Regions from separate parts of the Cupriavidus sp. SK-3 genome, predicted to be linked through region 2. Evidence: predicted binding sites of a transcription regulator. Region 2 holds the regulator's gene; the other holds the start of a gene.
The links. Region 2 encodes HrcA, which represses chaperone genes, less so after heat shock. Its sites were predicted from a motif close to TTAGCACTCNNNNNNNNNGAGTGCTAA; they were not measured.

Region 1: a site for HrcA is predicted at 2,240-2,266, ahead of rpoH (RNA polymerase sigma factor RpoH). Genes of this name have one in related genera too.

Annotation. Positions count from the first base shown of each region.
Region 1 is NZ_JFJV02000042.1:30,666-35,058, forward strand. It holds gene CF70_RS04690 (heme o synthase) at 1-335, shown strand, start outside; gene CF70_RS04695 (SCO family protein) at 484-1,113, shown strand; gene rpoH (RNA polymerase sigma factor RpoH) at 1,227-2,123, opposite strand; gene CF70_RS04705 (pirin family protein) at 2,514-3,389, shown strand; gene ybiB (DNA-binding protein YbiB) at 3,407-4,393, opposite strand, start outside.
Region 2 is NZ_JFJV02000210.1:9,346-13,738, forward strand. It holds gene hemH (ferrochelatase) at 1-944, opposite strand, end outside; gene hrcA (heat-inducible transcriptional repressor HrcA) at 1,057-2,094, opposite strand; gene CF70_RS20130 (NAD kinase) at 2,209-3,126, shown strand; gene recN (DNA repair protein RecN) at 3,208-4,393, shown strand, end outside.

The sequences.
Region 1 (4,393 bases), on a different contig from region 2:
TGGCCCTGTATCGCCGCGCCGACTACGCCAAGTCCGGCTTGCCGATGCTGCCGGTGACGCACGGCGAGCGCTTCACGCTGCTGCACATCCTGCTGTACACGCTGATCATGATCGCGGCCACGTTGCTGCCTTTCGTATACGGGATGTGCGGTTACATTTACCTGGCGGCGGCGCTGATCCTGGGGGGCGGTTTCCTCGCGTACTCCTGGAAGATGTACCGCAACTATTCCGACGCACTGGCGCAGCGGACTTTCCGCTTCTCGATCCTTTACCTCTCGCTGCTGTTCGCCGCGCTGCTGGTCGATCACTATTTCAAGTTCCTGCCGCAAGGCTGAGCGGCCGGACGGCGGCTTGCGACATCTTGTCGCGGCCTGAGCGCGCGGCGGCCCCAATCGGCGATACTGCATCACATCTGTTAATGTGACCTTGCCGCGTCCGGCCGATTGCCGGGCGGTCGTGGCTCGCCAAACCACCCGAACCCGCATGCCGAACCGCTTCCCTCCGGGCTTCCTGCCCACTTTCGCCACCTTCCGCCGGTTGTGCCTGCTGGCGTTGTGCTCGCTGCTGCTTGCTGCATGCGGCCAGCAGCGTGCGTCTTTCAAGAACGTCGATATCACCGGTGGCAGTGAATTCGGCAAGGACTTCGTCCTCACCGATCACAACGGCAAGGTGCGCTCGATCGCGGACTTCAAGGGCAAGGCGGTGGTGATGTTCTTCGGCTATACGCATTGTCCCGATGTGTGCCCGACCACCATGGCTGAGTTGAAGGCGGTCATGGAGCAACTGGGGCCGGATGCCGACAAGGTGCAGGTGCTCTTTGTCACGGTCGACCCCGAACGCGACACGCAGGCGCTGCTGGCGCAATACGTGCCGGCCTTCGATCCGCGCTTCCTGGGCATGCGCCCGGCCGACGACGCCGCGCTGCAGAAGGTCGCCAAGGACTTCAAGGTGTTCTACGCCAAGGTGCCAGGCACATCGCCGTCCAACTACACCATGGACCACTCGGCGGGCAGCTATGTGTTCGACCCCAGCGGGAAGCTGCGGCTGTTCATTCGCCATGGCCAGGGACCGGAGCCAATTGCGCACGACATCAAGCAACTGCTTGCTTCCTGAGGGGCGCGGCCGGTGTAACCGGCAGACAAAATGAAACAGGGCCGGTCGCGAGACCGGCCCTGTTGCTTTCGGGAAAGGGCGGGGGTGAAATGCCCGCCGCCGCCCGGCGCGCCTCAGGCAAATGCCTGCAGCGCTCCCTTCATCTTTTTCATCGCCGCGGTTTCGATCTGACGGATACGTTCGGCCGAGACGCCGAATTCGTCAGCCAGTTCGTGCAGCGTGGAACCGCCGGACCCGTCGTCGTTGACCTGCAGCCAGCGCGCTTCGATGATGCGGCGGCTGCGGTCGTCGAGCTTGGACAGCGCTTCCTCCAGGCCTTGCACCTGCATGCGGTCGTGGCGCTGGGCCTCGATCACGCGGGTGGGTTCGTTGTGGTTGTCGGCCAGGTAGGCGATGGGAGCGAATTCCTCTTCGCCGTCGTCGATCTGGCCTTCGAGCGCCAGGTCACCACCTGACAGGCGGGTTTCCATCTCCATCACTTCTTCCGGCTTGACGTTCAGCTCGCGCGCAACCGCGTCGATCTGTTCCGGGGTGAAGGTATGGGCACCCTGCTTGTGGCTGCGCAGGTTGAAGAACAGCTTGCGCTGGGCCTTGGTGGTAGCCACCTTGACCATGCGCCAGTTCTTCAGCACGTATTCGTGGATCTCGGCCTTGATCCAGTGCATCGCATACGACACCAGGCGCACGCCCTGGTCCGGGTCGAAGCGCTTCACGGCCTTCATCAGGCCGATATTGCCTTCCTGGATCAGGTCCGCATGGGGCAGGCCGTAGCCGAGGTACTGGCGGGCGATGGACACCACCAGGCGCAGGTGCGACAGCACCATGCGGCGCGCCGCGTCAACGGAGTCATGCTCGCGCAGCTCGCGCGCGAGCCGCTGCTCTTCCTCGGGGGTGAGCAGGGGAATACGGTGGACAGCCTGGATATAGCTGTCCAGATTTCCCAGCGTTCCGGGAAGCGTCAGCGCAAACGTGCCGGTACCTTGGGGCACCGTGGGCAGACGGTTGGTCATTTGGGTTTGGTCAGCAGATAGGACCGCGTTCACTCGATTGCTCCTTTTGCATCCGGCGGGTGGGTTGCCCGCGTACGCCAACCCATGGGGGGCCACGCACTGCATTGCAACACATATTAGCACTCAAGCCGGGGGACTGCTAAGTTGGAGTAGTTATAGGGTTGATAGTTCCTGATAATCGAAATCTGTTTTCACATAGCGTTTCTTGCGAGGGGCTTTGCGTGATGTGGCGTGGCCACTATCTCATGCGAGCCCCCGAACGATCCGACATGGGTTAGAGGGACCACGCGCCCTTCGGTTCTATCGCCAAATGAGATGCAGTGTTTCTACAGCGGCTACACTCTTTTCATTTGCGCTATCCGCCAGCATCGACCGAACCGGGGAGAATTCATGTCTGCTATCGAACACTTGCTCAAGCCGCATACGCGTGACCTTGGCGACTTTGCCGTCAGCCGGCTGCTACCTGCGGCGGCAACGCAGACCGTCGGGCCGTTTATCTTCTTCGACCATATGGGACCCGTGGCGATGCCTCCGGGGGAAGGTGCAGACGTGCGCCCGCATCCACATATTGGGCTGGCGACCGTCACTTACCTGTTCGAAGGCGAGATCCTTCACCACGACAGCCTTGGCAGCAAGCAGGTGATCAGGCCGGGCGACGTGAACTGGATGACGGCGGGAAAGGGCATCGCGCACTCGGAACGCTCGCCGCAGGCCGCCCGCGATGCCGGGCCGCGCCTGCATGGCATACAGACCTGGGTGGCGTTGCCAAAGGCGTTTGAAAACGTCGAACCGTCCTTCCATCATCACCCCGCCGCAACGCTGCCCAAGCTGGAGCGCCCCGGGGTGCGGATGACGGTGATCGCCGGAGATGCCTTTGGCGCGGAGGCTCCCGTGAAGGTGTTCAGCCGCACGCTCTATGTGGCCATCGAGCTGGATGCGGGTGCCAGCCTGGAGATTCCGCCGGAGCATGCCGAACGTGGCATCTATCCGGTGGACGGCAGCGTTGCGCTGGATGGCGAAATATTGCCGGAACGCCATTTGGCGGTGCTGGTGCCTGGCGTGCCGGTGACGCTGACCGCGCAGGCGCCTTCGCGCGTGATGCTGCTAGGCGGCGATCCGACGGACGGGCACCGTTTTATCTTCTGGAATTTCGTCGCCAGCAGCAAGGAAGCGATCGAGGCAGCCTCCCAGCGCTGGGAGGATGACCAGTTCCCGCGCGTGCCCGGCGAGGACGATCGCATCCCGCTGCCGCAGCGCAAGCGCTGAAAGCGCCCGGGCCTGCCTCAGACCGGGCTGGCCCAGGTCACGCGCGTTCCCTGTTGCAGGCAGTCGCGGATCGCCTCGATCTGCGTAGCGATCGGAGCCGGGACGGGTGTCTTGCCGTCCAGCACGAGGCGGATCCAGGCCGCAGTCTGGTCCACGTCGCTGCCGGGTGGCAATTCCGGCACTTCGGTGATGGAGCCCGCGGTGGGATCGACCAGCGTGCGCTGATGCCCGTCGTGCAGCCAGTCGATGCGGCTGCTGCGCCGCGCATCGGCCACCACTTCGCCTTCGGTGCCGCGCGCCAGCAGCACATTGGCGGGCTCGCGAGAGAAGTAGTCGGTCAGCGTTTCGCGGTACTCGGGATGGGTGTAGCTGTACAGGCGCAGCGCTTCCGCCGGGGAGTGGGTGCCGACCGGCTGGAGCATCTTGACCACTGTGTGCGCGGAGTTGCGCAAGCCGATCTGCATGCGCCTGTCGAGCATGGCGGCCAGCGCCGGCGACAGCACGTCGATCGGCAGCACCGCCAGCGGGCCCGGCTGGCTGTCCTTGCTGCGAAGCTGGGCTTCGGCCTGCGCCACGGAGCTGCACGGCGAGATGCCCAGCGCCTCGAACAGAGAGAGGCTGGTCACACGCCCGTTGAACTGGCGGCTGCCGTGCACCAGCACGGGAATGCCTTCGCGCGCCAGCAACAGGGCCAGCAGCGGTACCAGGTTGGGCTGCTTGCGCGCACCGTTGTAGCTTGGGATGGTCACAACGATGCGGTCCGGTGGCGCGGCCAGCGGCAGGCAGTGCGCGTGCGCGGCATCAAGCATGCCGGCCAGCTCGTGCGGGGCTTCGCCCTTGATGCGATAGGCCATCAGCACCGCGCCCAGCTCGATATCGGCCACGCGGCCGGCCAGCATGGCATCGAACAAGGCCTGCGCGTCCTCGCGCGGCAGCGCGCGGGCGCCGTTGACGCCCCGGCCGATTTCCTTGATGTACTTCGCGGCGGCGAAAGTCGGGGCAGC
Region 2 (4,393 bases):
GCCACCTGGAACGCGGACCGCCCTTCCATGGCGATCTCTTCCAGCGTTTCGAGGCAGTCCGCCGGGAAGCCGGGACAAAACACGTCGACCCGGCCGGTACCGACCTTGCCTAGCTCTTGCAGGGTAGGCGCGGTATAGGGCTGCAGCCACTCCGCCTTGCCGAAGCGCGACTGGAACGTGACCTGGTACTGCCCCGGCGGCAAACCCAGCGCCTCGCCCAGCAGGCGCCCGGTTTTCAGGCATTCGCAGTGGTAGGGATCGCCCAGTTCCAGCGTCCTGCGCGGCACCCCGTGAAACGACAGGATCAGCTTGTCGCCACGCGCGAAATCCGGTGTGCCGTGTTGCGCCCAGTATGCCCCGACCTGCTGGTGCAAAGCCGCAATGTACGCCGGATGGTCGTGAAAATGCTTGACCAGCCGCAGCTCCGGCTGGTTTCGCCACGCCTTGAGCACACGAAACGCCTCGTCGAAGGCGGTCGCGGTGGTGGTGCCTGAATATTGCGGGTACAGGGGCAGCAGCAGGATGCGCTCGGTCCCCTGGCGCCGCAGCGCCTCCAGCACCGAGCCGATCGAGGGGTTGCCATAACGCATGGCGCACGCCACGGTAACTTCGTGGCCAAGCTGGTTGAGCAACAACTGCAAGGCGTGGGCCTGGCGCTCGGTGTGCACCAGCAGCGGCGACCCCGTCATATGGGCTTCGCGCAGCCAGATCGATTCGTACTTCATCGCCGACGCACGCGAGCGCAGCGGCAGGATGAGGCCATACAGGATCGGCAGCCATGCGGCGCGGGGAATCTCCACGACGCGCGGATCCGACAGGAACTGCTTGAGGTAGCTGCCGACCGCTTTAGGCGTCGGCGCATCGGGTGTGCCGAGGTTGATCAGCAGGATCGCCGTACGCGGCGCCTGGCCATGCTGATAGGCCGGCTCGGGAGTAAACGTCATGTAATTTCCGGTGTGGCGGAGCGGCACGGGCACAGGGCGCGCGGCCGCCAGGTCTCGCCGAGCTTACAGGATGAACGGAACAGGCAGTCTGTGAGACCGGGCCAGGACGACACTAGTTCTGGCTGAGCGCGCTGGACAACAGGCGCGCGGTGATGTCGACGATCGGGATCACCCGCTCGTAGGCCATGCGGGTCGGCCCGATCACCCCGAGCGTGCCGACGATCTGGCCGTCGACTTCATAGGGCGCGGTGATGACCGCCATGTCTTCCAGCGGCACCAGCTTGCTCTCGCCGCCGATGAAGATCTGCACGCCCTGGGCGTGGCTGGAGACATCGAGCAGCTTGAGCAGGCCGGTCTTGTGCTCGAACACGTCGAACAGCTTGCGCAGTTTTTCCATGCTGGAGGAAAGATCCTCCACTTCGAGCAACTTGCGCTCGCCCGAGATAAAGACGTGATCGTCCTCTTCCTCGGCCATGGCGTTGCTGCCCGCCTCCACCGCGGCCTGCATCAGTTGCGACATATCCATGCGCAGCGCCTGCAGTTCGCCGCGCAGGTGGTCGCGCACATTGTCGAAGCTCATGCCGGCAAAGTGCGAGTTGATGAAATTGGCCGCCTCGACCAGTTGCGACGGGGAATATGGCAGTTCGGTCTGGATGATGCGGTTCTGCACATCGCCCTCCGGCGTGACGATGATCAGCAGAATGCGCTTGTCCGAGAGCCGCATGAATTCCACCTGGCGGAACGCCTGGGCACGGCGCGGGGTCATCACCACGCCGGCGAACTGCGACAGGTTGGACAAGGTATGAGCCGCCGAGGTGATCATCCGCTGCGGCCCAAGCTGCTGGCCGCGCAACTGGCCCTGGATCTTGCCCGTCAGTTCAGCGAGGTTGAGCGCGCCATCCAGCGGCTGGGCGGTCAGCATGGTGTCGACGAACAAGCGATAACCCCGCGGCGTCGGAATGCGCCCGGCCGAGGTATGCGGGCTGGCAATGAACCCCATCTCCTCCAGATCCGACATCACATTGCGGATGGTGGCAGGGGACAGATCGAGCCCGGAGTACTTCGACAAGGTCCGTGAGCCCACGGGTTGTCCCTCGGCGATATAGCGCTCGATCAGGGTTTTGAGAAGCGTTTTTGCACGTTCATCCATGATGTTCCCGATTTTACGCAAGTTTACGCCGTTCGGGCGGCTCATCCGTGTTCCGGCCCAGCCGCAGGTGCCCATCTGCTGACAATGGTCGCGGCGGTATGGTCTAATCCCGGCATGTCTTCGCTCCCCACGCCCGGCGCCGCGCGCGCGCCCTTTCGCACCGTCGCCCTGATCGGCAGGTACGCCACCGCCGGCATCGAGGGCCCGCTGGAGGATCTGGCCGCCTGCATCCTCCGGAACGGCCAGGATGTGGTGTTCGAGCGCGAAACCGCGATGGCTACCGGGCTGACCGACTATCCGGCGCTGGCGCCGGACGAGATCGGCAAGCATGCCGATGTGGCGGTGGTACTCGGCGGCGACGGTACCTTGCTGGGCCTGGCGCGCCAGCTGGCCGGCTACCCGGTGCCGCTGATCGGCGTGAACCACGGGCGCCTCGGCTTCATGACCGACATCCCGTTGCAAGACGTGCATTCGGTGCTGCCCGACATGCTTGCAGGCCGCTACGAGTCGGAGACCCGCATGCTGCTGGAGTCGCAGGTGGTACGCGACGACGGCGTGATCTTTTCCGCGCTGGCCTTCAATGACGTCGTGGTCAACCGTTCCGGCATCTCCGGCATGGTCGAACTGGCGGTCTCCGTGGATGGCCACTTCATGTACAACCAGCGTTCGGACGGCCTGATCGTCTCGACGCCGACCGGCTCGACCGCCTATGCGCTGTCGGCGGGCGGCCCGATCCTGCACCCCACCCTGTCGGGGCTGGTGCTGGTGCCGATTGCCCCGCATGCGCTGTCCAACCGCCCGATCGTCCTGCCGCATGACGCCGAAGTCTCGATCGAGGTGGCCACGGCGCGCGACGCGAGCGTCAACTTCGACATGCAGTCACTGACCTCGCTGCTGCCGGGCGACCGCATTGTGGTTCGCCGGTCGGCCAAGACCGTCAACCTGCTGCATCCGATCGGCTACAACTATTACGCCACGCTGCGCAAGAAGCTGCACTGGCACGAGTACCCGAGCGAAGACAACCGGCTCTGAGCCGCGCCGATCCTGACCGATCCGGCCCAGATCCGCCGCCCCCAAACCGAACCCGCCCCTGACCCCGACCCGTCGCCCACGATGCTGCGCAGCCTGTCCATCCGCGATTTCGTCATCGTCGATACGCTCGACCTCGACTTCTCCCCGGGCTTCACCGTCTTCACCGGCGAGACCGGCGCCGGCAAGTCGATCCTGATCGATGCGCTGGCCCTGGTGCTGGGTGAGCGCGCCGACGCCGGCGTGGTCCGCGAAGGCGCCGCCCGGACCAGCATCAGCGCCACCTTCGCCACCCCCGCCGGGCTCGATGCCTGGCTGGCCGAACACGACCTCACCGGCGACGATGGCACCGTGCTGCTGCGCCGGACCGTCGACGCCGGCGGGCGCAGCAAGGCCTTTATCAATGGCGCCGCCGCCACGCTGGGCCAGTTGCGCGACATCGGCGACCGCCTGGTCGACATCCACGGCCAGCACGCCCACCAGTTGCTGCTGCGCCCGGACGCCCAGCGCCTGCTGCTGGATGCCCATGCCGGCCTTACCGCCCAGGCGGGCGCCGTAGCCGAGGCCTGGCGCTCGTGGCGTGCCTGCGTGCGCCAGCGCGAAACCATCGAGCACCGCTCGCGCGAGATGCAGCTTGAACGCGAACGGCTCGAATGGCAGGTCGGCGAACTCGAGAAGCTGGCACCGCAACCCGGAGAGTGGGAAGACATCCAGGCCGAATACAACCGGTTGTCGCACGCCGCGGGGCTGATCGAGGGCAGCCGCGCAGCACTGGAAGCGCTGTCCGAGGCCGATGGCTCGGTACTGTCGGCACTCAACAGCGTTGTGCAGCGGCTGCGCCAGCTGGCGGGCGTCGATCCCGGCCTGGGCGACGTGCTGGCGGCGCTGGACCCGGCCCTGGTGCAGGTCGAGGAGGCCGCTCACTCGCTCAACCGCTATGTCGACCGGCTCGATCTCGACCCCGAACGCCTGCAACTGGTGGAGGCGCGCATGCAGGCCCTGCACACCACCGCGCGCAAGTACCGGCTGCCGCCTGAGCAACTGCCCGACGAACTGATGGCCCGCCGCCAGCAGCTCGACGACCTCCAGTCCGCCCAGGACCTGAACAAGGCGATGGCGCGCGAGGCCGCAGCCCGAGCCGCTTACCTGACCATCGCCCAGCACCTCGGCGCCGCCCGCAAGGTGGCGGCCGAAAGCCTGTCGGCCGCCGTCACGGACGCCATGCAAGGCCTGTCCATGGCGGGCGGCAGTTTCGCGGTGGCGCTGCACC